4 regions of the Pectobacterium peruviense genome follow, and region 2 is predicted to be linked to each of the others. Evidence: predicted binding sites of a transcription regulator. Region 2 holds the regulator's gene; each other region holds the start of a gene.

What was found. Region 2 encodes PurR, which represses purine synthesis genes. Its sites were predicted from a motif close to CANGCAAACGTTTGCNTG; they were not measured.
Region 1: DUT67_RS03505 (nucleoside-specific channel-forming protein Tsx) is a predicted target of PurR. The motif match lies at 5,505-5,522, and genes of this name have one in related genera.
Region 3: guaB (IMP dehydrogenase) is a predicted target of PurR. The motif match lies at 2,859-2,876, and genes of this name have one in related genera.
Region 4: DUT67_RS18450 (NCS2 family permease) is a predicted target of PurR. The motif match lies at 3,458-3,475, and genes of this name have one in related genera.

Annotation. Positions count from the first base shown of each region.
Region 1 covers NZ_CP161826.1:769,274-777,291, reverse strand. The annotation lists gene DUT67_RS03530 (amino acid permease) at 1-1,118, shown strand, start outside; gene DUT67_RS03525 (glycoside-pentoside-hexuronide (GPH):cation symporter) at 1,302-2,735, shown strand; gene DUT67_RS03520 (family 43 glycosylhydrolase) at 2,713-3,669, shown strand; gene ampE (beta-lactamase regulator AmpE) at 3,694-4,548, opposite strand; gene ampD (1,6-anhydro-N-acetylmuramyl-L-alanine amidase AmpD) at 4,545-5,120, opposite strand; gene DUT67_RS03505 (nucleoside-specific channel-forming protein Tsx) at 5,647-6,507, shown strand; gene nadC (carboxylating nicotinate-nucleotide diphosphorylase) at 6,652-7,542, shown strand; gene ppdD (prepilin peptidase-dependent pilin) at 7,869-8,018, shown strand, end outside.
Region 2 covers NZ_CP161826.1:2,002,237-2,010,254, forward strand. The annotation lists gene DUT67_RS09120 (L-lactate permease) at 1-1,060, opposite strand, end outside; tRNA gene DUT67_RS09125 (tRNA-Val) at 1,369-1,445, opposite strand; gene DUT67_RS09130 (MATE family efflux transporter) at 1,945-3,318, opposite strand; gene DUT67_RS09135 (riboflavin synthase subunit alpha) at 3,567-4,202, shown strand; gene cfa (cyclopropane fatty acyl phospholipid synthase) at 4,271-5,422, opposite strand; gene purR (HTH-type transcriptional repressor PurR) at 5,853-6,878, opposite strand; gene DUT67_RS09150 (YnhF family membrane protein) at 7,269-7,358, shown strand; gene DUT67_RS09155 (C40 family peptidase) at 7,449-8,018, opposite strand, start outside.
Region 3 covers NZ_CP161826.1:1,406,304-1,414,321, reverse strand. The annotation lists gene guaA (glutamine-hydrolyzing GMP synthase) at 1-1,223, opposite strand, end outside; gene guaB (IMP dehydrogenase) at 1,331-2,797, opposite strand; gene xseA (exodeoxyribonuclease VII large subunit) at 2,969-4,357, shown strand; gene DUT67_RS06410 (M4 family metallopeptidase) at 4,587-5,630, shown strand; gene DUT67_RS06405 (protealysin inhibitor emfourin) at 5,627-5,971, shown strand; gene DUT67_RS06400 (zinc ribbon domain-containing protein) at 5,997-6,221, opposite strand; gene DUT67_RS06395 (AEC family transporter) at 6,270-7,229, opposite strand; gene der (ribosome biogenesis GTPase Der) at 7,303-8,018, opposite strand, start outside.
Region 4 covers NZ_CP161826.1:4,109,553-4,117,570, forward strand. The annotation lists gene DUT67_RS18445 (Na+/H+ antiporter) at 1-1,398, opposite strand, end outside; gene DUT67_RS18450 (NCS2 family permease) at 1,864-3,219, opposite strand; gene DUT67_RS18455 (hypothetical protein) at 3,561-3,977, shown strand; gene lpxP (kdo(2)-lipid IV(A) palmitoleoyltransferase) at 4,288-5,211, opposite strand; gene DUT67_RS18465 (DUF1176 domain-containing protein) at 5,590-6,660, shown strand; gene DUT67_RS18470 (SgcJ/EcaC family oxidoreductase) at 6,762-7,154, opposite strand; tRNA gene DUT67_RS18475 (tRNA-Gly) at 7,425-7,498, opposite strand; gene DUT67_RS18480 (LysE family translocator) at 7,580-8,018, opposite strand, start outside.

The DNA of each region.
Region 1 (8,018 bases), 1.2 Mb from region 2:
TTGCTTATAAATATTGGGGCGATTTCGCTGGCTTTGCATCGGGATGGAACTACTGGGTGTTGTATGTTCTGGTCGCCATGGCCGAACTCAGCGCCGTAGGGATTTACGTCCAGTACTGGTGGCCAGACATCCCGACCTGGGTATCCGCTGCCGTCTTCTTCCTGCTGATTAACGCTATCAATCTGGCGAACGTCAAAGTCTACGGTGAGATGGAGTTCTGGTTTGCCATCATCAAAGTCGCAGCGATTATTGGCATGATCGTCTTTGGTGGCTGGTTGCTGCTCAGCGGTACGGGCGGGCCGGAAGCCACCGTGACCAACCTGTGGGCGCAGGGAGGATTCTTCCCGAATGGCGGACTTGGTCTGGTCATGGCGATGGCCGTTATTATGTTCTCATTTGGTGGCCTCGAACTCGTCGGGATTACCGCAGCAGAAGCGGATAACCCAGAAAAAAGCATTCCACGCGCCACCAATCAGGTTATCTACCGTATCCTGATTTTCTACATCGGTTCACTCGCTATCCTGCTGTCACTTTACCCATGGGGCAAAGTGGTGGAAGGCGGTAGCCCGTTCGTCATGATCTTCCATGAGCTGAACAGCAACGTCGTGGCGACGATACTGAACGTCGTGGTACTAACAGCAGCGCTATCGGTGTACAACAGCTGTGTTTATTGCAACAGCCGCATGCTGTTCGGACTGGCGAAACAGGGAAATGGACCGAAAGTACTGGAAACCGTCGATAGCCGTGGCGTACCGGTTGTCGCTATAGGTATCTCTGCGCTGGCAACGGCGCTGTGTGTGCTGATTAACTACCTTATTCCCGGCAAAGCATTCGAGCTATTAATGGCGCTAGTCGTCTCTGCTCTTGTGATTAACTGGGCGATGATCAGTCTGGCGCACCTGAAATTCCGTGCGCAAAAGGATAAAGAAGGCACAGTGACCAAGTTTAAAGCGCTGCTTTATCCGCTGGGTAACTACATCTGCCTGCTGTTCCTGGCGGGTATACTGGTCATCATGTTCCTGACGCCGGGCATTCAGATTTCCGTCATGCTGATTCCAGTCTGGCTGGTTATTCTGGGCATCGGTTACTTCATCAAAAAGAAAAATCAGGCGAAGTAAACCTCAGCGTTAACTGCATCTTTTTCCATGGCCGACTCTGTCGGCCATTTTCATATTTGCCATGTCCATCACACTTTTCCTTACCCAACTCATTTGTCCATTTTTGCAACCGATTTCATACGCTCTTTTATCCCTATCGAGAGGAATAATCGTGTTTACACGTTAAGCACAGGAGTCGTATTCATGAAGAACAACGCACTGTCTGTTAAAGAAAAGATCGGCTACGGAATGGGTGATGCGGGATGTAACATGATTGGCGGGGCCATCATGCTATTTCTGAGCTATTTCTACACGGATATCTATGGGCTTTCACCTGCCTTGGTCGGCACTCTGCTACTCTCCATTCGCGTTATCGATGCTGTCACGGACCCGATTATGGGTGCAATCGCCGATCGAACCCAAAGCCGCTGGGGTCGCTTTCGGCCTTACCTGCTTTGGGTCTGCGTACCCTACGTTCTGTTCAGCGTACTCATGTTTACCACACCGGACTGGAGCTACAACGGCAAGGTCATCTATGCCTTCGTCACTTATTTTCTGATGTCACTGACCTACACTGCGATCAACATCCCCTACTGCTCGCTGGGTGGCGTGATCACCGCGGACCCGCATGAGCGGGTTTCCTGTCAATCATACCGCTTCATTATGGTAGGCATTGCCACGCTTATTCTCTCCTCGACGCTGCTGCCAATGGCCGAATGGTTCGGCGGCGAAGACAAAGCGCGCGGTTACCAAATGTCGATGGGTGTGATGGCGATTATTGCCTTATTCATGTTTCTGTTCTGCTTTGCCACCGTTCAGGAGCGGATCAAACCTGCCATCCCCACCAATGACGCGCTAAAAGCAGACTTGAGAGACGTCTGGAAAAATGACCAATGGCCGCGAATCCTGCTATTAACCTTGTGCAACGTCTGCCCAGGATTTATTCGCATGGCGGCCACGATGTACTACGTCACCTGGGTGATGGAAAAATCCGTCTCATTCGCCAGCCTGTTTATCAGTCTCGGCGTCGTCGGCATGATGTTCGGCAGCGCGCTGGCAAAACCGCTTACCGACCGTTTCTGTAAGCTGAAAGTGTTTTTCTGGGTCAACATCGCACTGGCGATCTTCTCCAGCGCCTTCTATTTTTTCAACCCTCACCTAACCAGTTTTATTCTGGTGATGTACTTCCTGCTAAATATCCTGCATCAAATCCCTTCACCGCTCCATTGGTCGCTGATGGCCGATGTGGATGACTACGGCGAGTGGAAAACCGGCAAGCGAATCACGGGGATTAGTTTCTCAGGCAATCTGTTCTTCCTGAAAGTCGGGCTAGCCATTGCAGGGGCGATGGTTGGTTTCCTGCTGTCCTACTATGGTTATGACGCCAATGCCAAACAGCAAAATGCAGAGGCAATGAATGGCATCATTATGTTGTTCACCATCATTCCCGGCGTAGGCTATTTGATCACCGCAGGCGTTGTACGTTTACTGAAAGTCGATCGCCAACTCATGCAGCAAATACAAATTGATCTGGAAAAACGCCGTAACAACTATCGGGAACTGAGCGATAGCCGTGGCGGTCAGGCACTCAACGTCAAAACAGGAGGAAAGAATGATGAACCCACATCAATGGCCTAACCCACTGATTGAACAACGGGCAGACCCTTTCATTCTTCGCCATACGGATGGTCAGTATTATTTTATTGCCTCGGTCCCCGAATACAATCGTCTCGAAATTCGTCGAGCCAGTTCGCTGGAAGCACTTTCCCACGCCACCCCGGTGACGATCTGGCGCAAGCATGAACGCGGCCCCTTAAGCTCGCTGATTTGGGCACCGGAACTGCATGTGATTGATGGCAAATGGTATGTCTATTTCGCCGCAGCACCGACGGAGGAAATCAAAGAGGGTTTATTCCAGCACCGTATGTTTGCATTGGAATGCGCGGATAGCGACCCGCTAACAGGCAACTGGGTTGAAAGAGGACGGATTTACACGCAGTTCGATACCTTCTCACTGGATGCCACGCACTTTGAACATCGGGGAAAGCGCTACTATCTATGGGCGCAAAAAGATCCCGCCATTGCAGGCAACTCGAATCTGTATCTGGCTGAAATGGAAAACCCGTGGACGCTGAAAGGCACGCCCGTCATGTTGAGCAAACCGGAACTGCCGTGGGAAGTGATCGGTTTTAAAGTCAACGAAGGCCCCGCCGTCATTAAGCACGGCGAACGCATCTTTATCACCTATTCAGCCAGCGCTACCGATGAAAATTACTGTATCGGCTTACTGTGGGCGAATGCGGATAGCAATCTGTTGAACCCGACAAGCTGGCATAAATCGCAGCAGCCGGTTTTCACCACCAGTTGGGAAAACCGGCAATTTGGGCCAGGGCATAATAGCTTTACCCAAACAGAAACGGGCGAAGATGTGCTGGTTTACCATGCCCGCAATTACACAGAGATCGAAGGCGATCCGCTGTATGACCCGAACCGCCATACGCGGATTAAAATGTTCAGTTGGGATCGTAACGGCATGCCCGCGTTCGGCGAGCCTCCCGCAGACAGACAATAGATGAGAAACGGGTGCGTTGGGAAATCAGACCAGCGCACCGTATATCGTCAGGAGTGCGACTACGACCACCAGCACCAGCGTCACCTTTTTCGCCAGCGTCACAGCGGCTTTGGGTGTTTCTACCGGCTCGATGTGGGATTCACGCGCCAGAGAAAATTGAGCGAGCTGAGTTAACACCCAGTATTGCGAGCTGCGGGAATCTCCCAGCGATGCGAACCAGGCAGGCAGCGCTTTTTCGCCGTGCCCCAGCAAGGCGTAAGCCGCACCGGCTAAACGAGCGGGAATCCAGTCAAGCCAATGCAGCAAGCTATCAACGCCGGACTGGGCGCGTTCCAGCGGTGTGTTGTGCCGTGCCAGCCAGGTCTGTCTGGCACGTAAAAATGCGTATCCCATCAGCGTAATCGGTCCATAAGGCCCAGCGACGACGAACCAGAATAGCGGGGCTAAATAGAACCGGAAGTTTATCCACAGCAATGCGTTTTGCAGTTCTTTCAATTGCTCACTTTCGCTCGTGCCCACTGGCAGACCGTGAATCAGCGCCAGTTCAGCCGCCATTTCACGGCTGGCGTCCGACTCGCCGCGCTGCGCCGCCTGCAAATAACGCCGATAGTGCTGACGAATTTCACCCGCGCCAATGCACATCAGGCTAATGACGATCCACAGCAAAAGAGAAATCAAGCCAAACAGAATACCGCTCGTTAGCCACAGCAACCCAGCCACCACGCACATACTGCACAGCGTCAGGAACAGCGTTTGAAATAAAGACGGAGGCGAAACATGCCGAAATATCACTTCAAGCCGGTGATCGATCTGCCAGTGCTCTCCCTGCTTGAACAACCGTTCCCATGCCAGCGTAAGCAACAGTGTAAACAGCGTCATTGGTCTAGGCTCCCTTTGTTCTCTGTCCAGTTTTCTTGTAGCAGAAGATGATAGCCGTCCCAGTCAAATGCTGGGCCGGGGTCGGTTTTACGACCTGGAGCGATATCGCTATGCCCGGTAATTCGTGACGGCGTGATGGGGTAATCCCGCATTAATAGGTGCGTAATCGCAGCCAAAGAGTGATATTGCTCCGTGGTAAAAGGCAGCGTATCCGTCCCTTCCAGCTCGATACCAATAGAGAAATCATTGCAGCGTTCACGGCCTTCAAACACCGAGACTCCGGCATGCCAAGCACGTTGATCGAAAGGCACATACTGTGTGGTTTGCCCGTCGCGGCGGATCAGACAGTGTGCCGCCACGCGTAAATGGGAAATATCGGCGAAATAGGGATGTGCCGTAGGATCTAAGGTAGCGGTAAACAGTTGATCAATATACGGACCGCCAAACTCACCCGGCGGCAGGCTGATATTGTGAATCACCAGTAAAGAAGGCACCTCATTATTCGGGCGACCATCATAATGCGGTGAAGGCGTGTGTGTAATATCGGATAACCAGCCATTTTCCAAAAGCATCGGCGATAACCTCGCATCGTATCGTTAGCCGGCTGAATCAGGCGAAAAATCAATTATACCCGTAATACTTCAAGCTGCATGTGCGTTGGCTGCGTTCACTCACCCGAATCACTTACCTGAGTAAGCTCATCGGGATTCCCTCTCTTGCCGCCTTCCTGCAACTCGAATTATTTGGGGTATAGAACCCAAAATCCTTGTATCCAAGATACCATGTTTCACGCCATCCTATCTATCCAACTAGATATCAATAGGTTTTACCATTCGTTTTGCGATTTTTCTGCGATTTTCCCGTCAACATTCAACCTCTACATCCTTTTTAGCAACGTAAAATCCCCAACACTATTATGTGATAAAAATCACATTACAAATGTAATATTGCAATAAAAGGCAATCGTTTTCGTGCATTGCGTCTATTTTTACTTAAAATGCATGACAAAATTATCTTCTGATTTTTTTAGATATTACCAAAACTTATTTTGCGGTCTTACGCACGACGTAAATAACGTCTAACACGATGGTACTTAACATGAAAAAAACTTTCGCCGCTGGTGCCTTGCTGGCACTGTCATGCTCAATGCCGGTACTGGCCGACAGCAATAAAGCCGAATACCTATCCGACTGGTGGCATCAGAGCATTAACGTCGTCGGCAGCGCCCACACGCGCTTCGGGCCACAACTGAACAGCACGACCTACCTGGAATATGAAGCATTTGCGCGTAAAGACTGGTTCGATTTCTACGGCTACGCCGATGCGCCTAAATTTTTCGGTGGCGATCCCGACAGCCGTGGCATTTGGGACAAGGGCTCTCCGCTGTTTGTCGAGATCGAACCGCGCTTCTCTATTGATAAACTGACAGGAGCTGATCTGAGCTTTGGTCCGTTCAAAGAGTGGTACATCGCCAATAACGTTATCTACGATCAGGGCCGCAATAGTGGTTCACGTCAGAGCACCTGGTACATGGGCTTAGGCACCGATATTGATACCGGCACCGATCTGTCTCTCTCATTGAACGGCTATGCCAAATACCAATGGCAGAACTACGGCGCAGCGAACGAAAATGAGTGGGACGGCTACCGTGTAAAAGTAAAATACTCTTACCCGCTGGGCTCGCTGATGGGCGGCAATGTCTCTTATATCAGCTTCACCAATTTCGATTTCGGTTCAGAACTGCGTGATAAATCGAATTCAAGCCGCACGAACAACTCCATTGCCTCCAGCCATATTTTGGCACTGGGCTACGACCACTGGCACTACTCTTTCGTCGCACGTTATTTCCACAACGGCGGCCAATGGGCTGATGGCGCAGAACTCAATTTCGGCAAAGGCCCGTTTGAAGTGAAATCTACCGGCTGGGGCTACTATCTGGTTGTCGGTTACAACTTCTAAAATGACATCTCCTTTCCGGCGAACGCACATGTTCGCCGGAAGGTTAATAACAGTAACAGTCTGAATTGTAATAATTATTCATTCTGGATGTCCTGATATAAACAAGGTAGCATAGACCTCCGAATCCCCCTTCGGAGTTTTGTCATGTCAACGCGTCGCTACAGTCAGGAACAACGCCAAAAAACCTTGCTTGCTCGTATTGCACAAGATATCCCCGCCAGCGTGCAATTGGCCTTGCGTGAAGATTTAGGTGGCATCGTCGATGCTAATCAAGATATTACCGCGCTTCTGTTACCCGACAACGAGATCGTCAGCGCACGCATTATCACGCGTGAAGCAGGTATCTTCTGCGGTACGCGTTGGCTTGAGGAAGTCTTTTCTCAATTGGGCAACACGACAACGATCGTCTGGCACGTCGCCGATGGCGAAGCCATCACTCCCAACCAAACGCTGTGTGATATCACCGGACCAGCCAAACAGCTTTTAACGGGTGAACGCACGGCGCTGAATTTCCTGCAAACTCTGTCCGGCGTCGCAACCGAAACCAGCCGCTATGTTGCCGTGTTGCAGGGAACGCGCACCCGGTTGCTGGATACGCGCAAAACTCTGCCAGGGCTGCGAACCGCGCTGAAATACGCGGTATCCTGCGGCGGCGGAGATAACCATCGGCTCGGTTTATCCGATGCTTTCCTGATCAAGGAAAACCATATCATCGCCGCGGGTTCAATCAAAAATGCAGTAGAAAAAGCGCAGGTTTTACGCAGCGATGTTCCCGTTGAAGTGGAAGTCGAATCGCTGGGTGAATTGCAACAGGCGTTAGACGCTGGCGCAGATATCATCATGCTGGATAATTTCAGCCTGGATGACATCCGGGAAGCGGTGAACTTAACGCAAGGCCGTGCGCTGCTGGAGATATCCGGTAATGTCACCCTAGACACGCTGCGCGGCTATGCCGAAACCGGTGTGGACTATATTTCGGTAGGAGCGTTAACCAAGCACGTACAGGCACTGGATTTATCCATGCGCTTTATCTAATCACATCCCTATTTCTACCGACGAGGTGCCATTTCGCACCTCGTTCGCATTTCTTCATCTCACCCTCCCCATCACATCGTAACAATACGGCTTCCCAGCTCCGCACGGACTTCCTGTCCTGATAATGTGAATAATGCGTACCTATCCGCAAAAATTTTTCAATCCTCTGCAAATTCCTAAAAATATGTCGTAGCGCTTTCCTGTTTTCATTTTCCCTGCTCGTCAGCCTTCACTCCCTTTTCTATGCTGCCAGTCATTCGTATGAATTGGTGCATCGCTATCTTTGTGCATCACAAAAATTTATACCCAACAACAGGGAAATCAACATGACAAAACAACAAGGATTCACACTGATTGAGCTGATGATCGTCATTGCGATCATAGCCATCCTCAGCGCCATTGGCGTGCCAGCCTATCAAGGCTATCTGCAAAAAGCAGCGCTGACAGACATGCTACAAACAATGGTGTCTTATAAA
Region 2 (8,018 bases):
TAAAACCGCCCAGCAGGCTGGCGATGATGATCAGGACGCCCGGAGTGGCAATCCAGTCGATCTTCAACTTCAGCACCTGTGTCTCCGTTAGGTGGAAGGGAATGACGGACGCCACTTGAGAGACGGTGCCTTTGATGGTGGGGAACAGCGGAGAACAAAGTAGAATAAAGGTAAAAATCAGGATGTAAATCGCACAGGCGCGTAGCAATTGACTGCCGGAATAGCCTGATAGGGACACGCGCTGAGCGCTGTCGATAAGGTAGGTGGTGTCGGTTTCTTTCTTACGGCATTTTGCCATTAACGTAACCGCAATCAGGCTGACTAAACTGCCTGCGAAGGCGGGCAATTCGGCTCCAAGATGGACGGCCACAATATACTGCGGCACCAGCGTAGTTACGCCACACACCAGCGTAATAGCGAACACACCGCGAATAGCTTTAATACCGCCGCCAATGATTGCGACGATGACAAAGGGAAGCAGTATGTTGAATAACGCCAGTTGCAGTACAACCGTGGCGCTTAATGTGGTGACCGGAAGATGAACCTGTTCCGCTAAAATCGAAACCGGAATACCGACAGCACCAAAGGCGGTAGGGACGGTATTGGCGACCAGTGATGCGATGGCTGCCTTCATCGGGTTGAAGCCGAGTGCGATAAGGATGCCGATGGGGATCGCAACGGCGGTGCCATAACCCGCAGCCGCTTCGAGGAAACCACCAAAACACCATGAAATCAGCAACACCTGAATACGTTTATCATCGCTGATACTGGCAAGAACATCCCGTAGCACATCCATGCTGCGTGTTTTTTGCATCAGGTTATAGCTGTATATCGCCCCCAGAATAACGATGATAATTGGCCATAAACCTTTCAGTGCGCCATAGCCTGCCGCTAACCCCAGCGTTCTTAGTGGTGTGTGCCAGAATAAGGCGGCGATCACGACGGTTAGCGTCAACGTAATGAGTACCGCGTGATGGATAGGCATTTTTATTTTGAGAATAAGAACAATCATGACCAACAGTGGGAAGCTACCCAGCAAAAAATATAAATAATCGTGCATAGCGGTGTCCTGACATCCTGATTTTAAGAAGTAAAAAACAAGGAATACCAACGTGGTGCTATATACACTTATATAATGAGTGGTTATTAAATAATTTTAGCTGAATCGGGTCAGATGAAACAAAGAAGCGCAAAAATGGTGTGAGATTAGTTACTTAATGGTTAATTTAGTTGCTTAAGTGGGGCTATTGGGAAACCGGTGTGCGGATAAACCGTCGAAAATAGCGACGTTTATTTCATCATAAATGGCGGAAGATGGAAGATGAACGGCAATGTAAAAGGAGTCAGTGGAGAAGAAAATACAAGAAATGGTGCGTTCAATTGGACTCGAACCAACGACCCCCACCATGTCAAGGTGGTGCTCTAACCAACTGAGCTATGAACGCATTTAGATAACGAACTGCCTGTCTGACAGCGAGGCGAATAGTAGCGAGCAAGGTGAAAACTGGCAAGAGGAAAAATGCAATTTTGTGCTCTTGCCAGCGTGATTGCTGTGGTTGTATCCGTTCCGCCGTTTTTTTCGACGATACCCGTCATACTTCAAGCTGCTTGTGCGTTGGCTGCTCTTAAATACTCGGCCCGTCGTGGGCCTCGCCCTAAAGGGCCGCTGCAAGCAGCGTTCAAATCCGCTCCCGGCAGATTTGTCACCCAGTCACTTACTTGTGTAAGCTCCTGGGGATGAAATGAGAGACTTCCTGTCTCTCACCGAAGGCCAGCCGTTGGCTGGTCAAATTCGTTCCCGACGAATTTGTCGCTCGGTTGCCGCATTACAAGGCCATAAATGAGCCTTGCCCTAAAGGGTCAACGCTTTGGCGTTGTTCAAAACGCTAGCGTTTTGTCACGCAACTCGAATTATTTAGGGTAGAAAACAGAGTGAAACGTTATCTAACGTGCTGCCCGCGCTAAGATTCGTGCGGCAGGCTGGCGCTGAAGAAAACGAATTCGCGTCACCATCATGACTGCTGCCGCTGTCAGACCAATGATGAAACCACACCAGAAACCCGCAGGCCCCATGCGTGGCACGATAACATCCGTCAACGCGAGTAGGTAGCCGCTCGGTAAACCTAACACCCAATACGCGGTGAACGTAATATAGAAAATCGCGCGGGTGTCTTTATAGCCTCGCAGTACGCCACTGCCGATCGCCTGAACGGCATCAGAAATTTGATAAACGGCAGCCAACAGCATGAGCTGAGAAGCCATTGCAACCACCAGCGGATCCTGATTGTAGAGTAGGGCGATAGGCTCACGTAGCAACGTGGTAAAAATGGCTGTGCAACCGGCTAACGCTACACCAGCCATGATACCTGTGTGCGCCGCAATGCGGGCGTTTTCAACCGAACCCTCCCCTAATCGGTGCCCGACGCGAATGGTAGTAGCGACGCCAACCGAGAGCGGGAGAACGAACATCAGAGAGCTGAAGTTCAGGGCAATCTGGTGACCGGCCACATCGACGACACCGAGCGGTAATACCAACAGCGCCACCACAGCAAACAGCGTGACTTCAAAAAGCAGTGCCAGCGCAATCGGTAAGCCGAGGCCAAACAGACGTTTCAGCACGGCAACATCTGGGCGGAATGCGGGGCGGTGGAGGCGGATATCGCGTAGCCAGGAAGCTCGTCGAGTGTAGAGCATCATCAACAGCATCATGATCCAGTAAACCGATGCGGTAGCCACGCCACAGCCGACGCCGCCCAGTTCGGGCATGCCAAATTTACCGTGAATAAAGATATAGTTAATCGGGATGTTAATTAATAGCCCGATGAATCCAATCATCATCCCGGGATAGGTTTTGGATAGCCCCTCACACTGACAGCGTAACACCTGATAGAACAGGTAGCCGGGAACGCCCCACAGCAACGCATGCAGATAACCGATGGCTTTTGCCGCCAGTTCAGGTGAATCGTCACTCATCAGATTAATCGCGTATTCCCCCTGATACAGCACCAGCATCGTCAGTACAGAAATGATGGCGGCCAGAAAGAAAGACTGTCGCACCTGATGAGAAATGCGATCGCGACGGCCGGAACCGTTGAGCTGTGCGACAACCGGTGTTAACGCTAATAGCAGACCGTGACCAAAAAGAATAGCGGGTAGCCAGATAGAGGTTCCCACTGCGACGGCTGCCATATCGGTGGCGCTATAAGCACCGGCCATGATGGTGTCAACCACACCCATCGACGTTTGGGACACTTGCGCAATAATGACAGGAACAGCAAGCGCCGATAATTTACGCGCTTCTGTCAGATACTGTTGCACGGATACCTTCCTTGAATGACTTAATTTTGCTAGCGGGATGAATGATCTGGATATGGAAAACGTCAAGAATAAAATGAGAGCGTTATTGTAACGACTTAATAAAAGTAAACCAGCATGAAAGAGAATATATTCTTTTTGTTACGCTGCGGTTTCGATAGCGTTTGACGCTCCGTATTCTGGTTTGGTTTTCCGCGGAATATCGGGCACACTGCATACAGTCATTTCTTTGTTTTTAAGAGGCAAACCGCATGTTTACCGGTATTGTTCAGGGCACTGCACCTGTGGTGTCGATTGAAGAAAAATCCAACTTTCGCACGCACGTTATTCAACTCCCCCCTGATCTGCTGCCAGGGCTTACGCTCGGTGCCTCAGTGGCGCACAACGGCTGCTGTCTGACGGTAACTGCCGTTGATGGCGATCGCGTCAGTTTTGATCTTATGAAAGAAACGCTGCGGCTAACGAATCTGGGCGATATTCATGAAGGTGATGTCGTGAATATTGAGCGCGCCGCGAAATTTGGCGATGAGATCGGCGGCCACGTCATGTCGGGCCACATCATGTGTACGGCGGAAGTGGTCAAGATTCAGGTTTCAGAAAATAATCATCAGATTTGGTTCCGCCTGGCAGATGAAGCGCTGATGAAATACGTGCTGCATAAAGGCTTTGTCGGGATTGATGGCATCAGTCTGACGGTGGGAGAAGTGACACGCGGACGTTTCTGCGTGCATTTAATTCCAGAAACGCTGAACCGTACAACGCTGGGTCAGAAGCGCTTGGGCAATCGCATCAATATTGAAATCGACCCGCAAACGCAGGCCGTGGTCGATACCGTAGAACGCGTGTTAGCCAGCAAGCAGGCGAGCGACCTCGTCAGCGAAGAGTAATCCCTGCGCAGCATCTTTTTGTAAACCGGATGAACATCATCATCCGGTTTTCTCTTTTCTTTTCTCTCTCAGCGCGAAACGCGTAATCCACCGTCAATCCCATTGATACTGAATACGATCTGCCAGAGCTGAAGTTCTCTGGCTCTGAACGCCCCTGCGCACGCGTTCAGATAGTAGCTAAACATCCGACGAAAACGGGCGGTGTAGCGTGTGGAAAGCTGGGGCCACCCTTGTTGAAAGCGCGTATGCCATGCCAGTAATGTGCGATCGTAATCGGCACCGAAGTTGTGCCAGTCTTCCATTACCATGTAAGGCTCACTTGCCTGCGCGATGTGCTGCATAGAGGGAATACAGCCGTTGGGGAAGATGTATTTATGAATCCAGGGATCAATGTGCGGGTTGGTCTTATTGGCGCCGATAGTGTGCAGCAGGAACAGTCCATCGGGCTTAAGACTGCGTTTTGCCATGCGAAAGTAAGCGCCATAGTTGCGCGGGCCGACGTGTTCAAACATACCGACAGAGACGATCCTATCGAATTGCTGGTTCAGATCGCGGTAGTCTTGTCGCGCAATGGTGACGCCAAGATCCTGACAGCGCTGTTGCGCCAGACGCTGTTGCTCTCTGGAGATGGTGATGCCGTAAACGGAGACACCGTAGCGACGCGCGGCGAACTCAGCAAGCCCGCCCCAGCCGCAGCCGATATCCAGCAGCGTCATGCCTGATCTTAGCTGGAGTTTTTCGCAAATCATGGTGAGTTTGTCTTCCTGCGCTTGTTCCAACGTGTGCGCCTGTTTCCAATAAGCGCAGGAATATTGCATGTAGGGATCGAGCATTAGGGTAAAGAGATCATTACCTAAATCGTAATGTGCTTTGCCGACAACCTGAGCACGTCTGCGGGACTGCAAATTGGTGACGCGGGAAATGGCGACTCGAGTAAGATCGTGCAAGCGGCGAGGTAGTGTATTTTCTAGCCCTGCACGCAGGACACGATGGAAGAACATATCCAGCCGTTCGCACTCCCACCATCCGTCCATATAGCTTTCACCTAATCCCAACGAACCTTCTCGCAAGACACGTTTAAAAAAGCGGGGATGGGTAACGTGGATATCAAAGGGGCGAGTACCGTTGATCGCGATATCCGCAGCGGCTAACGTGTCTTGCATTATGTGGAACCAAGGCGCGGTATCGTGATCCCATTTTTCTGCATAAGGTAATCCCATCATGTCTCCTTAACTTTTCACGAGTATCCCCGTCATACTTCAAGCTGCATGTGTGTTGGCTGCGTTCAGTCACCCGAATCACTTACCGGAGTAAGCTCATCGGGATTCCTTTTCTTGCCGCCTTCCTGCAACTCGAATTATTTAGGGGTAAAAGTATCGTAAAACACCTGGACAGCACTTACTGCAGCCGACGTATCGGCTGTCACCAGAGAAAAATGAAGAAGAAATTTGCACGTAAACAGGATCTCATTGGCAAAAGCACGGACCTGCTTACTGACGTGCGGCTATCGCTATTTTGGTTTTATCAGTGAAACTGAAACGCAGGGTTCAGTTTAGAGTTGCTCCAGCCAATATACAAGAAAATTGGCTGGAGCAAGCAGAGAGGGAAAGCGGGCAGGAATAGAAAAACCGTCTGTATTGGTCGTCGAGATTAACGGCGATAATCGCGGAATGGACCATCGGCAACCGAGCGACGTTCAATCAGCGTCGGGTGTACTTCAATGACGTGCGCATCTTCTCGCTTACTGGTAATACGATCCAGCAGCATAGAAAACGCGGATTGGCCCAGGCGTTCTTTCGGTTGATGGATGGTGGTCAGCGCTGGCGTAAAGAAGCGCGCATGGCGCACGTTGTCATAACCGATCACCGAAATATCCTGTGGCACGCGCAGGCCCAGTTCGTCGGCTGCACAGATGGCACCCATCGCCATAATATCGCCACCACAGAATACGGCCGTAGGTCGCTGTTTCTGCGCGAGAATCTGATGCATGGCTTTATAGCCGGATTCCGGTTCGAAATCGCCCTGAACAACCCATTCGTCGCGCACGGCGATGTCGGCTTCCTTCAATGCTTTTAAAAAGCCGAGGTAGCGCCCGCTGCCGGTGTTGCGCTCTTGAATGCCGGGGATCGCGCCGATATCTCGATGACCGCGTTCAATCAGGTAGCGACCCGCCATATAACCACCTTCAAAGGCGTTATCGATAATCGTATCGGTAAAATCGCTGTGCATCTGTCCCCAGTCCATGACGACCATTGGAATGCTGCGATAATCTTCCAGCATGCCCAATAGCTCCGGCGGGTATTCGGCGCACATCACCAACAGGCCGTCGACGCGCTTTTGCGCCAACATGGAAAGATAAGCGCGCTGTTTGCCAATGTCGTTATGAGAATTACACAGCACCAGCGTGTAACCTTTGGCATAACAGCTGTTTTCGACTGCTTCAATGATCTCGGCAAAGTAGGGGGCTTCGCTGGATGTGGCCAACAAACCAATAGATTTAGTGTGATTAACTTTGAGGCTGCGAGCGACGGCGCTGGGCGAATAGTGCAATTCTTTGATTGCCGCCCTGACGGCTGCCTTAGTCTCTTCGGCGACGAAACGTGTTTTATTGATCACGTGCGATACGGTTGTGGTGGAAACGCCAGCACGTTTTGCCACATCTTTAATCGTTGCCATCTAAAAATGACTCCTGAACTTACCTGTTACAGACGTAAGTATATTGTTAATCGTTTGCCTACGTTTAAAGTTCTTCTTCTAAGCTAAAAAACAGGATTTCAGAAGGAGAATGCCGAATGTTATACCGAAGGGGTCTGGGTTGACGTTTTTCGACTGATACGCAGCGCTTTCATAAACAGCGGATTGTGTCCGATTTATCATGAAAGTGAAAGGGCTAATTTATACTATTAGTGATGCATTCGTCCGAGATTTTTCGCTAGAATTATGAAAGAATCGTAATAACCCTATTATTTGTAGCTTTAACCGTCTAAGCGGGTTCTGCTGCACATGGTGGTGTCTTTTTTTAGATGAAGTTTCAGATGAAACTTGTTCGCTAATAAGGAGTGGTTTATGGATACAGATCTGAAGATGTCTTTACTGACAACCGTTGGCTCGTTAGCTGTGATCATCGCGTTTAGCTTTATTGCGGTGCTGAACTAACCGATCGGCTTCTGCGCTGGTTGGTATTCAGACACGTTGGTGGTGCATAAACGTGTCTGAATTATTTAGGGTATAACCGGTATAATTTGCTTAACGAATGGTCTGTGGCGTGACCACGCGACGCGCGCCAACGTAGTGCTCCTGCCAATAATCTTCGCTCAGCTTGCTGATGCGAATATCTGAGCCCGTACGCGGCGACTGGATAAATTTCCCTTCTCCCAGATAAACCCCAACGTGATCGGCTGCGCCACGATTATTGATGCGGAAGAAGACCAAATCGCCACTTTCTAGTTCACTCTTTTTAATCGGCGCGGCATCACGTAGGTGATACATTTCGTTTGCGGTACGCGGGATTTGGATCTTGACGACGTCTTTATAGGCGTAATAAACCAGTCCGCTACAGTCGAATCCGGTAAAGGGAGATGAGCCGCCCCAATGGTACGGTTTACCTATTTGGCTCATCAATTTATTCATGGCGGTCGTTTTGGCATGCTGATAGCGTTTTTTATGCGCCGCGCTCAGCGCCATTCCTTTTTCGGTGGGAGACGGGTTTTTATCCACCTTCTCTTTGAGTGCGGTTTTCTTTAACCCGGTTTTAACTCTGGCCTGTGCAGTTGTCTGCTTCTCGTCTTCAGGTTTCAGTTTTTTAAGGTTTTTCTT
Region 3 (8,018 bases), 600 kb from region 2:
AAACCGGGGCCAGGGAACGGATGGCGGTACAGCATGTTGTACGGCAGACCCAATTCCAGACCGATCTTGCGCACTTCGTCTTTGAACAGCTCTTTCAGCGGCTCAACCAGACCCAGCTTCATCTCTTTCGGCAGGCCACCCACGTTGTGGTGTGACTTGATTACGTGCGCTTTGCCAGTAGCAGACGCCGCAGATTCGATCACATCTGGATAGATGGTGCCTTGCGCCAGCCATTTCACTTCGGCTTGCTTGTTAGCTTCTTCATCGAACACTTCAACAAACACGCGGCCAATGATTTTACGCTTGGCTTCAGGCTCATCTTCACCCGCCAGCTCGTTCAGGAAGCGATCTTCTGCCGCCACATGAACAATGTTCAGACCAAAATTATCGCCGAACATTTCCAGAACCTGATCGGCTTCGTTCAGGCGAAGCAGGCCGTTGTCGACAAACACGCAGGTCAGGCGGTCACCAATCGCACGGTGCAGCAGCATCGCGGTAACGGAAGAATCCACGCCGCCAGACAGACCTAGAATCACGTGGTCGTTACCCACCTGCTCGCGAATACGGTTCACCGCATCGTCGATAATCTTGGCTGGCGTCCACAGAGCTTCACACTGGCAAATATCAAGGACAAAACGCTCTAACATGCGCTGACCTTGACGCGTGTGCGTCACTTCCGGGTGGAACTGCACGCCGTAAAAACGTTTTTCTTCGTTAGCCATGATAGCGAACGGACAGGTATCCGTGCTGGCAACGGTCTCAAACCCTTCAGGGATCGCCGTTACTTTGTCGCCGTGGCTCATCCAGACATCCAGCAGCGGTGCGCCCGTGGCACTCAACGCATCCTGAATATCACGCACCAGCGCGCTATTAGTTTTAACTTCGACCTGCGCATAACCAAACTCGCGCTCGTTGGAACCTTCAACGTGGCCACCCAACTGCATCGCCATCGTTTGCATGCCGTAGCACACGCCTAATACCGGTACACCAGCGTTGAAAACGTATTCTGGCGCGCGCGGGCTGCCAAATTCGGTGGTGCTTTCCGGGCCACCGGACAAGATGATCCCGTTCGGATTAAACCCGCGAATCTGCGCTTCCGTGACATCCCATGCCCACAGTTCACAGTAAACGCCCAGTTCACGCACGCGACGTGCGACCAGTTGCGTATACTGCGAGCCGAAATCCAGAATAAGAATGCGGTGTTGATGAATGTTTTCAGTCATGAGGAGCGTGTTCCAAAAAGCTAAAAAATAAGTAAACCCGGCGAATAGCCCTAAAAAGGTAGGCAATAGTACCGGGTTTATCGGGTTAAATCAGCCCGCAAATTACCTTATGAACCCATACGGTAGTTTGGTGACTCTTTAGTAATGGTAACGTCGTGAACGTGGCTTTCCTGAATGCCAGCGCCGCTGATGCGCACAAACTCAGCCTGCGTACGCAGCGCGTCGATGGTGGCGCAACCGGTCAGCCCCATACAGGAGCGCAAGCCGCCCATCTGCTGGTGAACGATCTCTTTCAGGCGACCTTTATAGGCTACGCGACCTTCGATACCTTCCGGCACCAATTTGTCAGCAGCATTATCGGTCTGGAAGTAACGGTCTGATGAGCCTTTGGACATCGCGCCCAGTGAACCCATACCGCGATAAGATTTGAATGAACGACCCTGATACAGTTCGATTTCACCCGGTGATTCTTCCGTACCTGCCAGCATAGAACCGACCATGACACAGGCTGCGCCTGCTGCGATGGCTTTGGCGATGTCGCCGGAGAAGCGGATACCGCCGTCGGCGATGACCGGAATACCCGTGCCTTCCAGCGCTTCAACTGCATCGGAGATCGCAGTAATCTGCGGTACACCCACGCCAGTAACGATACGGGTCGTACAGATAGAGCCAGGGCCGATACCGACTTTTACTGCGCTAACGCCTGCTTCAACCAGCGCTTTCGCCCCAGAACCCGTTGCAACGTTGCCGCCGATGATTTCGAGGTTCGGGTATTTAGCGCGTGTTTCACGAATACGCTGCAATACGCCTTCGGAATGGCCGTGTGAGGAGTCGATCAGCAGTACGTCAACGCCGGCAGCAACCAGCGCATCAACACGCTCTTCGTTACCTGCGCCAGCACCAACCGCCGCGCCTACGCGCAGACGACCGTGTTCGTCTTTACAGGCGTTGGGTTTACGTTCTGCTTTCTGGAAATCTTTTACCGTGATCATGCCGATCAGGTGGAATTGATCGTCAATCACCAGCGCTTTTTCAACGCGTTTTTCGTGCATTTTTTGCAGCACGACATCACGCGCTTCGCCTTCTTTAACGGTGACCAGACGCTCTTTCGGCGTCATGAACGCGCTAACCGGTTTTTCCAGATCGGTAACAAAACGCACGTCACGACCGGTAATGATACCGACCAGTTCGTTGTCTTTTGCTACAACCGGATAACCCGCAAAGCCGTTACGCTCAGTCAGTTCTTTCATTTCACGCAGCGTCGTTTCTGGCGTGACTGTTTGTGGATCAACCACAACGCCGCTTTCATGTTTTTTCACGCGGCTAACTTCTTCAGCCTGACGTTCAATCGACATATTTTTGTGAATAAAGCCCAAACCGCCTTCCTGCGCCAGCGCAATGGCCAGGCCGGATTCGGTAACGGTATCCATTGCTGCGGACAGCATAGGAATATTCAGGCGAATGTTTTTCGTCAACTGCGTAGACAGATCGGCAGTATTAGGCAGAACAGTAGAATGAGCAGGAATCAGGAGGACGTCGTCAAACGTCAGTGCTTCTTTAGCGATACGTAGCATGGGCAATATCTCACCAAGGTGGATGTAAGAATAGATAAAATATTGCCGTGGCATTATACAGAGCGTAATCGGTTGCCTCCAGCATTATTTTACTAAAATGCTTGATTACCTGTTTCAGGTAGGTAGTATCAATCGATTAAGTGACTGTTTTAAAATTTGATCTGGCTCACAATGTCTCAATTTCCCTCCTCTGCAATTTTTACCGTTAGCCGCCTGAATCAGACGGTTAGACAACTGTTGGAAATGGAAATGGGCCAGATTTGGCTCTCCGGCGAAATTTCCAACCTTTCTCAGCCCTCATCCGGCCATTGGTATTTCACGCTGAAAGACGAACGGGCACAGGTGCGCTGCGCGATGTTCCGCACTAGCAACCGTAAAGTGACGTTCCGCCCGCAAAATGGTCAGCAGGTTCTTATTCGCGCGAGCATTACGCTGTATGAACCCCGTGGCGACTATCAGCTGCTGGCGGAAAGCATGCAGCCTGCTGGCGACGGCCTGTTACAGCAACAGTTTGAACAGCTTAAGCAGCGTCTCGCCGCCGAAGGGCTGTTCGACCAGCAGTTTAAGCAAGTGCTCCCCTCTCCCGCCAAACAGGTCGGTGTGATTACGTCAGCCAGCGGTGCCGCCCTGCACGATATCTTGCAGGTGTTACAGCGTCGCGATCCGTCGCTGCCAGTTATTGTGTACCCCACGTCGGTGCAAGGGGCAGAAGCGCCGCTACAGATTGTCCGCGCCATCGAACTGGCTAACCAGAGAGATGAGTGTGACGTATTAATTGTTGGGCGTGGCGGCGGTTCGCTGGAAGATCTCTGGAGCTTTAACGACGAACGCGTAGCTCGCGCTATCTTCGCCAGCCGCATTCCAATCGTCAGCGCCGTCGGCCATGAAACCGATGTCACCATTGCCGATTTCGTCGGCGACCTGCGCGCACCTACGCCGTCCGCCGCTGCCGAGTTAGTGAGTCGTAACCAACTTGAGCTGTTGCGCCAGATCCAGTCCCAGCGCCAGCGTCTGGAAATGGCGATGGACTACTACCTTGCCCAGCGCAATCGAGAGTTTACCCGTCTGCACCATCGCTTACAGCAGCAACATCCGCAGCTCAGGCTGGCACGTCAGCAGGCTCAGTTGGTCAAACTGCGCCAACGGCTGGATGATGCCATGCAACAGCAACTTCGGCAGACCTCGCGCCGGAGTGAACGCTTACAACAGCGTCTAATGCAACAGCAGCCGCAGACCCGAATTCATCGTGCACAACAGCGTTTGCAGCAACTTAGCTATCAGATGCAGAGCGCGGTCGAACGTCAGTTGAATCAGAATAAACAGAAGCTGGGCATAGCCTGTTCACGACTGGAAGGCGTTAGCCCGCTGGCAACGCTGGCACGCGGCTATAACGTCACCACAGCACCGGACGGTAAAGTGCTGAAAAACGTCGCGCAAATTACCCCCGGTGAAACATTGAAAACCCGTTTGCAGGACGGTTGGGTGGAAAGTCAGGTCACGACACTGGTTCCAAATCCAAGTTCGGTGAAAAAACGGCGAAAACCCTCATCTCAGTCATAAAAATCACGCGATTAGCATAAAATGTACGGCATGGGGATTTATCCTAAAACGACGGCGATCCCCCATTCTTGCCCCTGGCATCTGAACTATACTCATTTCTAGCTCACTAAAATTTATGCCCGTCATACTTCAAGCCGCATGTTCGCGGTGAAGCAGGTGGGATAACAATACAGTGAGCTTTATTGATCGTCTGTGTTACCCCTGATGAGCGTTTTCAAGGAGATGAGGTATGAAGTCCAGACCGATTTGTAGTGTGATCCCCCCTTATATTCTGCATCGTATTATCGCAAACGGTACCGACGAGCAGCGCCACTGCGCGCAACAAACGCTGATGCACGTTCAATCATTAATGGTCAGCAACAATCCGCGCCCGGAACCTCATGAGAAATTGCCCGCTGGGCAGGCAAATCGTGATATCCACGATGCCGAACAGCAGCAACAGTTGCCTGGCAAGCTGGTACGTGGTGAAGGTCAATCAAGCAACGGTGATGTCGCCGTAGATGAGGCCTATGACTATCTAGGCGTAACCTATGACTTCTTCTGGAAGGTTTTCCAACGTAACTCGCTGGACGCTGAAGGGCTGACACTAGCTGGCACAGTACATTACGGCCAGGATTACCAGAATGCCTTCTGGAACGGGCAGCAGATGGTGTTTGGGGATGGTGACGGGAAAATATTCAATCGCTTCACGATTGCGCTTGATGTGGTTGCGCATGAACTCGCTCACGGCATCACCGAACATGAAGCGGGGCTGATTTATTTCCGTCAGTCCGGTGCACTCAATGAATCGCTGTCCGACGTCTTTGGTTCCATGGTCAAACAGTATCATTTAGGGCAAACCGCTGAGCAGGCCGACTGGTTTATCGGTGCTGAGCTTCTGGCAGAGGGTATCCATGGCATGGGGCTACGCTCTATGTCTCATCCAGGCACAGCGTATGATGATGAGCTGTTGGGTATCGATCCCCAACCCTCCCACATGAATGAATATGTGAACACGCGTGAAGACAACGGCGGCGTACATTTGAATTCAGGTATTCCCAACCGAGCGTTCTATCTGACAGCCATCGCGCTAGGCGGTCATTCCTGGGAAAAAGCGGGCCGAATCTGGTACGACACGCTGTGTGACAAAACGCTACCACAAAATGCGGATTTCGAGATTTTCGCACGCCACACGATTCAACATGCAACCCAACGCTTTAACCACACCGTTGCTGACATCGTCCAGCAATCGTGGGAAACCGTGGGCGTGGAGGTACGGCAGGAGTTCTTATGAAAACGCTACCGGATCTCAACGACGACGCCACTATTGAACTGGCGCGTGAAGGAGGTTTTGCCTGGATCCCTAAACTGGCGGGGACGCGACACTTCGCGCTCGCCAGCGTCCCTTCATCCGAACGGGCGCGTATTTGTAATGCGATCCGTGATGCTTTCCCTCAGGCTCGCGAACCCGGCGAACCTGAGGGTCCAGGCCGTGGCGACCAATTTTATTACCGTATCAGTATTCGCTACAGTCACCCGCAGCAGAATCAGTATGCCGATATTATCTTGCTGATCCCTGAAGACAGCGCGCCGCCGGAGTTGGCTGATCTGTGGCGCAACGGCCTACCGCAGTAACAGCGGATTAGTAGTAACGCTGAATTTAATCGGCAAGCGTGTAGCTAAACACTACCCGTCGCTTAGAAATCATCCCGTGCTGCTGGCAGAAATAATCCACCGCGCCGCAGGCTTTCAATTCCTGAAGCAAGTGCTTACATTCAGGACAGGCAGCCTCACGCAGATAACGCAGCTGGCAGGCCTCGCACAGGAAAGCCCCATCAGTCTGCCACATCATCGTGTTGTGACAATCAGGACAAAGCACATCCATATTTTCCCCCGTTGCGGTTATCAGTGGCTCACTAATCGCTATCAGGCATTAGATAACGCTGAGCGAACGCAGCACATACAACCCAATGGCAATCATGAAAAATGCACCAACCGTCGTCAGCCCAATGATATTCGCCGCCAGCGTCGCATTTCCGCCCATCGCACGCGTCATGGCATAGCTACCTGCTGCGGTTGGCGTTGAGGAAAACAGAAAAATAATTCCCAGCTCAACACCGCGAAAACCAACAAGCCATCCACCTACGGTGAGCAGTCCCGGTACAACGAATATCTTCGCAACGGAAGACAACACAGCAACATTGGATGAGCGGAACATGCTGCGCCACTCCAGACTGGCACCCGCACACAGCAGCGCCAACGGTAACGCCATAGAGGAGATAAAGCCGCCAGTTTGCTTAATCACACTTGGCATCGGCAGGTGGCTTTGCCCATATGCTGCCCCGAGAAGCAGACCAATAATCAGCGGGTTTGTCACAATTCCCCGCAGCAGTTGGCTTACGGGGATTTTTTGCTCAGGGGATTGCCGCTGCAAGCTACGCGTTAACGTGATAACGGACAGCGCATTGAACATAATTACTGTCACCATCAGATACATTGACCCGACAGCAACGCCCTCTTCACCATAGGCGCTCATCGCAAAAGCCAGCCCCATGACCCCCGTATTCGAACGGAATCCCCCTTGCACAAAGATGCCACGTTCCTTTGGATCCTTGACTAGCCTCACCGCCGCGATTTCCAGCAGCAGAAACGTCGCTAATGTCCCTATCGTCCCATAAACCACCAGTGGCCACTGGCTTGCGAAAGACGTGTGATTACCTGCAACACTAAAAAACAGCAGACAGGGAAGAGAAAGGTTGAATACAACCCGCATTGCCGTATCACAAAACGCATCATTAAGGAGATTAAACTTGCGTAACGCGATACCTATCAACAACATAAGCACATTAGGCATCGTGACGTTGAATGCAAAACTCCAGGTTTCCCAGGACATGACTTTCCTTAATTATTATTCGTTTCGTCTCTGACAAAACGGGGCGAATATTGCTATTCGCCCCGTTAATAAATCACTTACTTTTTTTAAGATGCGACATCAAGCGCTTGCGCTTGCGTAGCTGAGTTGGCGTCAGCTTGTTGCGCTTGTCTGCAAAGGGGTTTTCCCCTTCTTTAAACTGAATACGAATCGGCGTGCCCATCACTTCCAGCGAACGGCGATAGTAGTTCATCAGGTAGCGCTTGTAGGAGTCCGGCAGGTCTTTCACCTGATTACCGTGGATCACCACAATCGGTGGGTTATAACCCCCAGCGTGAGCATATTTCAGCTTCACGCGACGACCACGCACCAGCGGTGGCTGGTGATCGTCTGATGCCATTTGCATGATACGGGTCAACATGGCCGTACTCACGCGGCGGGTGGCGCAAGAGTACGCTTCGGTAACAGATTCAAACAGGTTACCTACGCCGCTACCGTGTAGCGCGGAAATAAAGTGAATACGGGCAAAATCGATAAAGCCGAGGCGCAGATCCAGCGTATCTTTCACTTGGTCACGTACTTCCTGCGACAGGCCATCCCATTTGTTCACCACGATCACCAGTGAGCGCCCACTATTGAGGATAAAGCCCAGCAGCGAGAGATCCTGATCGGAAATGCCTTCACGCGCATCGATGACCAGCAGCACTACGTTGGCATCTTCAATCGCCTGCAACGTCTTGATGACGGAGAATTTTTCTACCGTTTCCGTGACTTTTCCGCGCTTACGTACCCCAGCGGTATCAATCAGAA
Region 4 (8,018 bases), 2.1 Mb from region 2:
ATCAATGTTTTCCTCTCGATCGGCAGCCAGACGCTCCTCCATTTTGTGCATGCTTTTGATCGCCACTTCAGCCACAGCCATGCGCGCCATGCGGATTTCTTTGGCATGCGCCGCTTTGTCTGCCACCACCACGCCGCGCAGCAGAAACGGTAACGCCAGTACGCCACACAGCAGAGAAAATAAAATGACGCCCGTGGCGATAAACACCAGCTGATAGCGTGACGGGAACGCCGTGCCGTCAGTTAGCAACAGCGGAATAGACAACACACCCGCCAGCGTAATCGCCCCTCGGACGCCAGCAAAGGACGCGATCCACAGTTCACGCGTGGAAAACTCGGCGAAAACCATCGGCCGCTTTTTTTGGATATGCGTGCTGTATGTTTTCATCACCCACAGCCAGCTGAAACGTAGCAGCAATAAGGCACCATAGATGATCGCAATATCGGTAAACAGCATCCAGGTTTCAACCGTTGGGTCCAGCTCCGCCTGCGTAACCGAGGTTTCCAGAATGTCCGGCAATTGCAGACCCAGCATGATGAACACCATGCCGTTGAACACGAACTCCAACATCGACCACACGCCGTTGGCACGCATCCTCATCGTGAGTGGCGCGCTACGAATCACACCAGACTGACCAATCGTCATCCCCGCAGCTACGGCAGCCAAGATGCCCGACACGCCAATATGTTCTGCAATCAGATACGACGCAAAAGGCAGCAACAGCAACAATACGATCTGCGTTGCAGCGTCATCACCACTCCAGCGGCTGATAACGCGCAGCGATTTACCGAATATCCAGGTCACACCGACGCCCGCCAACAGCCCGCCTAGCGCTACCTGAGTAAATTCCAGCGCCGCACCGGAAACCGTAAATACCATCGTACCCATCGCAATAGCGACAGCAAACTTCAGCGATACCAAGCCGGACGCATCATTCATCAATGCTTCGCCCTGCAAAATGCCCATCAGTTTTTTCGGAATACGACCTTCACCCACGATGCCAGACAGCGCCACGGCATCCGTCGGCGACAGCACAGCAGCCAACGCAAAAGCAGCAATCAGCGGCATTCCCGGCACCATCCAGTAGATGAAATAGCCGATGCCCACCACGGTGATCAGTACCAGAACCAGCGCCAGACCGATAATCTCTCGACCGTGTCTCAGGAACTCACGCGTGGGTGTTTTCCAGCCGTCAGCAAACAGCAATGGCGGAATGAAAAGCACCATAAACAGCTCAGGATTGAAATCAACGTGCAAACCGAATTGGGGCCAGGCAAGGATGGCACCCAGCGCGATTTGCATTAAAGGCAGAGGAATTTGAAAAGGTAAAATGCGCGTAACTACCCCGGACAGGGATACAACCAGGGTCAAAATAAGAATCGTAAAAAATATTTCCATGCTTTCCTTAGACGTACTCCTAAATCAAAAAATTCTGCCTGCGAGCGCGTGAACTGCCCTTCCATATTTAACGCATTTAGTCCGGTATGAAAATGGATTTCTCGGTAAAGAAGAGAGGTTTCATCCTAAATAATTCAAGCTGCAAGAAGGCGGCGACACAGCGAATCCCCGGGAGCTTACATCAGTAAGTGACTGGGGTGAGCGAGGACAAATCGGCTTAGCCGATTTGAACGCCGCTAGCGGCGGCCCTTCAGGGCGAGGCTCAGAGATGAGCCGAGTATTGCCAACGCACATGCGGTTTGAAGTATGACGGATAATTACTTTCTTGATTATCACACAAGTAACATCAACCCAAAGCCAATAAAAGGGCACATAAAATCGCATTTGGCGCGGGTAATGATGAAGGAGGGAAAAACGAGGAATGACAGACCTTCTGGACCGAGCCAGAAGGTCTGTGAGAAGGGATTACAGCGCCCAACCGCCCGCGTAGAACACCACCAGCGCAACAGCAATAATCACAGTGCCGATGTTCAGTTTACGCCATTCACCGGAGCAGATGCGTCCTAATACCAGCGCACCAAAGCCCAGCATGATACCAGTCACGATGTTACAGGTCAGTACGATGAATACGGCACATACCAAACCTGACATCGCATCAACGAAATCATCAAAATTCAGTTTAGAGACGTTGCCCAACATCAGCAGACCGACGTACATCAGCGCTGGCGCAGTAGCATAGCCAGGAACCAAATATGCCAACGGAGAGACAAACAGCAGCAGCAGGAACAACACACCGACGACGGTTGCCGTTAAGCCAGTTTTACCGCCGGCTGCCGTACCCGCTGCGGATTCAATGTAGACTGCTGCCGGTGACGTCCCGACCAGACTGGAGAAAATGCTGCTCACGGAGTCTGCGGTCAGAGCCTTACCACCGTTGATGATTTGCCCGTCTTTATCCAACAGGTTCGCCTGTCCAGCTACAGCACGAATCGTGCCCGTGGCATCGAACACGGCAGTCATTACCAGTGCCAACACGCTTGGCAGAACCAGTGGCTGCAACGCACCCATGATATCCAGACTGAAGATCAGCGATGAACCGTCAGCGGCCTTTAGGCTCGGCAATGCAAAGAAGCCAGCGTATTTTACATTCGGATCAAAAATCAGTCCCAGAACAGAGATCACGACGATAACCAGCAAAATACCGCCCGGTACGCGACGCTTCTCTAAACCGATAGTCGCCGCCAGCCCCAACAGAGACATAATGACGGGGAAAGAGGTGAAGTCGCCCAGCGCAACCGGCAGGCCGTCAATCGGGTTTTTTACCACCAGACCCACACCGTTGGCGGCAATAATCAGCAGGAACAGACCGATACCAATTCCTGTACCGTGCGCCACACCCAGCGGCAGATTACGCAAGATCCAAGAGCGGATGCCCGTAACTGAAATGATGGTAAACAGCACGCCCATCAGGAAGATCGCACCCAGCGCCACGGGAATACTGATTTGCTGTCCCAGCACCAGACTGAACGCGGTGAATGCAGTCAGAGAAATCGCACAACCAATCGCCATCGGCAGATTGGCCCACAATCCCATCAACAGCGATCCCAGTCCGGCAACCAAACAGGTCGCAACGAACACGGCCGTCGGCGGGAAGCCAGCCTTGCCCAGCATACTCGGCACGACAATCACCGAGTAGACCATGGCCAGGAACGTCGTCAGGCCTGCTAACACTTCCTGACGCACGTTACTGCCGCGCTGTGTAATTTTGAAAAAAGCATCAAGCGAGCCTTGCGAGCCAGCCTGACGAGTGGTGTTTGACATGGTGGTATCCCCTGAAATGTCATTATTATTTAAGATCAATACTGAACGGCTCCCGCAGCCTTGCCCCGCGAGTGCACCAGCATCGCTGGCGCATCATGAACCGTATATACCCGTCATTCTTCAAGCTGCATGTACGTTGGCTGCGTTCAGTCACCCGAATCACTTACTCAAGTAAGCTCATCGGGATTCCCTCTCTTGCCGCCTTCCTGCAACTCGAATTATTTAGGCTATAGCCCCGCACGCAAACGATTAGCTCGCTGAATGCAGAACCGGAAAAACGTTACTGTCTCAAGACATTGCCGAATCAAAACAGGCTGTACTAAAACAAGCTGGATAAAACGATGGCAGGCAATGCGAAGCGCACGATTATCCCGCTTCCCCTGCGCTTATTTCAACTGCTAATCGAGACAATTTACCTATCTCACTTCATCTTTTCGATAAGGAAATGCGCAGCCAGTACAGGTAATCGTCAATCCGACAACTCGCTGAAAACACACCAGTATGAAGAAAAAGCAGAAAGGGTTCTTAGACGGAAATCAAAACAGCGGTTTACTCCTCACAAACTGATCGTTCATTTTTTTGTGATTCACATCACAAAAAAGTTGACCACCCGTATCAGTGCGAGTATTCTTAAAAACGTGAACAGCATCACAGAAAACAAATCAACTAACAATGAGGAAATGACCATGAAACTGCTGAACAAAATCATCGCTATGTTTGAAAACATCAACATCAACTTTGGTACTTTCAACCAATAATTATTTAAGAATCGTGGGGATAAAAAAGATGCGCGTTGTCCGCAAAATCAATCAAATATTAAAAGCGTTGGGCAAAACCTATCGCGGTGTTAACCCCCACGCTATCTTCCGTTAATCGTACTCTGTACGTTAACCACCCTAAAATGGCTGCCATCTGGTAGCCATTTTTGTTTGTACGCTTTCCTTGTTTCTCTACCTTCCTTCCTACACCTTGCGTAACGGATTCTGCTCGCTGTGCAGTGATGGCGCCGAAGCGCCATCCGATATCACACGTGTTTACGCTATCTCACTATACACTTTCACTACGTCATCAGGCATAGAGTGAGACTTCACCTGCTGGGCGAGTTTTAAAGCGACGATGCAGCCAGAGATACTGTTCAGGCGCACGCATGATTTCTTTCTCAATCACCTTATTCATGTAGCAAGCCGCAGCCTGTTCATCATGATAAGGATAATCCTGTAATTCAGGCTGAATCACCAGTTGATAACCCAAAGCATCGGGCTTACGAATCAGCACCGTCGTCATCATCGCGGGTTTTGCCAGACGACTGATGGTGTAGGTACCGCTGGTGGTCGCCGCATTTTTCACCGCAAAGAACGGTGCAAACACGCTGCCTTTAGGGCCGTAATCCTGATCGGGAGCGAACCATACCGCTTCACCACGTTTCAGTGATTGCACCATGCCACGCAAATCTTTACGATCGATCATCGCCTTGTTCGAGCGAGAACGTCCCCAGGTTTGCACCATTTCCATCGCTTTATTGTTGTGCGGACGGTACATCGCCATCATCGGCTGACACAGCCCCATCGCCCTACCGCCCAGTTCCAGCGACATGAAGTGAATACCAATCACCATCACGCCCTGACCTTTTGCGGTAGCACGCTGTAAATGTTCCAACCCTGAAACATCAAACCAGTGACGCACGCGACGATCGGGCCAAAACCAGGCCATGCCAGTTTCAACCAATGCCATTCCGAGCGAAGCAAAGTTGCTGTCGATCATGGCTTCTCGTTCGTCATCAGAGATCGTAGGGAAACACAGTTCAAGATTGCGCCGGGCAATCGACACCCGACGTTTAAGAAAGATACGGGATAAACGACCTGCACTGCTTCCGATTTTCATCAACAGCGGATAAGGAAGTTGGACTAATAAAAACAGCACGCCAAGGCCGAACCAAGTCGTCCAATAGCGCGGGTGGAGTAATGCCCTGGTAAATGTTTGCTTAATCTTCATGATACTCATCTTTAAGTGATTAACAGCGTACCGCATAAAGAGTCGTTCTCATCGCGCTACATCTATCATGACACTTATTTATAGGGATCGTTTCAGCTGTGTGGAAAACTTAATTCTGACCGTTATCGCGCATGAGGTTAAAAAGCAGGATAAACATGCTGATAACACAGAGGGGATTTTGCACAGCCGATGAACGGCTGACGGTAGCGGTATCATACCTGATTCACACTCAATAAAGGAGTAGTTGGATAAGAAATATTCGCAATCTGAGACAACCTGAAGCTAACATAATACCCTGCGCCAACAAACGCGACTGGCTTCCCGACATCAGGTCACAGAGAATAACAAGCCATAGCATAATCAAGGATTTGATTGAAAATGTTCTTTTCTCTCCCTTACCGATTCAATGCATTAATTGTTGTGATCGCCAGCATTCCTACGCTAGCTTTTGCCACAACATTCGCCGATAGCACTTTCTTTCATAAAGACTGGGAAGTGGTCTGCGATAACACGCTAACGTGCCGGGCAGCAGGCTACACGTCAGAGGAGAAAAGCATGGGAGAAGATGAAAAAGCGCAAGACGTTTCCCTGCTTATAACGCGCCATGCCGGAAAAAACACGCCAATAACGGCTGAGGTGACACTCGCTGAGGTAGACAAAGAGATTCCTAAAGGCACCAAACTCACGCTAACCGTTGACGGTGTGGATAAAGGTCCACTCACCTCAACCGAAGACAATCTCTGGCAGCTCAATGAAACACAAATCCCTGCCGTATTACAGGCGCTGAAAGGAAGCGGGAAAGTCGCGTTTCTGCATGATGGCATCGTTTCCGAACTGTCTGGAACAGGTGCCTACGCTGTCTTGCTAAAGATGGATGAGAGGCAGGGTCGCATTGGTACGACGGACGCCATCACCAAAAAAGGCAACAAAAGCAGTGAGCACCCTGCCGTAGCAGCCCCCGTTATCTACTCGGCAGCAACCCAACAGGAACCCTCACGACATCTGACGAATACAGAACAAGCTGCCATCCAGAAAAAGCTGCTTAAGACGCTAAAGGAAGATGACTGCGATGACTTTCCGCCACAGGAGGACAGAGCAGCAGAACCGATGATTCTCACGCCGCTCAATGGCAACATGTCGCTACTCAGCACCCTTTGCTGGCGTGCAGCCTACAACGAAGGCTATGCTTACTGGGTCATCGACAACGCCATGCAAACTCAGCCCCAACTCGTGACCACAATCGGCGTAGGCTACGAAAACGGTGAAATTACCGCCGTACAGAAAGGGCGTGGACTCGCAGACTGCATGAGCGATAGTGCCTGGGTATGGGATGGCAAAACATTCCAGCAAAGCCGAGCATCAATTACAGGCTCATGCCGTATGATCCGCCTCGGGGGCACCTGGGATTTACCCTACTGGATAGCGACTGTGATTAAACCGGGGAAATGAAAGAAACTGGGGCCACTCGCGGGCCTCATATTCAAACATGGGGAAAGAGAATAAAAACGCGCCAGAATCATCCCGAGCGCACCTGAATTGACTAGACATAATCAGTCAAGAAGTGTTGTTCCATAGGAGTTATCAATGGTGCAAAGCCAGTTTCCATCAGCTTCTTTCCTGAACACATAGGTCGCTCGCCGAGTTGTTGTGACAATATTCCCCTGATCGTCTGGGTAATGAAGCACCGTTTCCATGATAACTAAAGCGTCACCACCGCCCTCTATGACCTGCATATTTCCTTGTTCAACAACAAGTTGATTTTTAAAGTAATCGGCAATAGCGACAAATGCTTTTCTTATATCACCTTTCCCTTTTGCAACCATTCCAGGCTTGATAACAAGTGCGGCATCCTCGGCATAATAATTCATCAAGGCATCAAAATTTCGTTCAGATATTGCTCTATCACAGGCTTCAATGATTTCGCGTATCGGATGTGGCTTCATAAGCATTGACCTCAGTAACGTGGCGCAGAACATTCTGACGTGAAAATTCAATAGAAACGGGTATTAAATCCCTCTTTCCTCATCCAGCGCCACAATAATAGCGAGTAATTTGCTCAACTTGTTCATCAGTGGCCGAGAAATCATGACTCTCTTGGGAATTACGCAGACGTAGTCCAGCAGTTACAAATTTAATGGGTAACCATAGGGTAATGCAGTTGATTGTATATCACGCAGATAGGTATTTTTAGAATCAAGAGATCAGAAATGTTTTGGAGCGAGTGAAGGGAATCGAACCCTCGTATGCAGCTTGGGAAGCTGCCGTTCTACCATTGAACTACACTCGCACGGAGAGGCGAGTGGCATTATAGCGCTATGCCGTTGCCGAGCAAGTAAAAAACCCGGCAAAGTGCTGTTGTTTTGACCGGTCATGCGGCCGTGGATAGCGGTAGGAACAACGTCTCATAGCCATTGGAAATGACGTGCCAGGCAAAGTAGGCAAATAACAGCGCGGAGATCAGGCTGCAGTAAAATGAGATGCGTTCTTTCAGCAACCGCTGACCGTACTTCACCAGCGCCGCGAGGAAGAACGTCCACAGTACACCGCCGACGAAAAAACCCAGCAGAAACAGGCTGATCATGAAAGCAGAGCCATCCGTAGACTGCGCAATAATGGTGCCGCCAATCGCCGCAAACCACAGTAGCGCCGTCGGTGACGCCAGTGCCATTCCGACGCCACTGAAAAACTCGGTGTACCGGGCAGGTGGCGTGGTGGAATCCACCGCATTCGCTGTCGTAGACAGATCGGCAAAGCGTTTAACCTGATAGTCACGCCATGCCGCACGCGCCATGCTGATCGTCATCCAG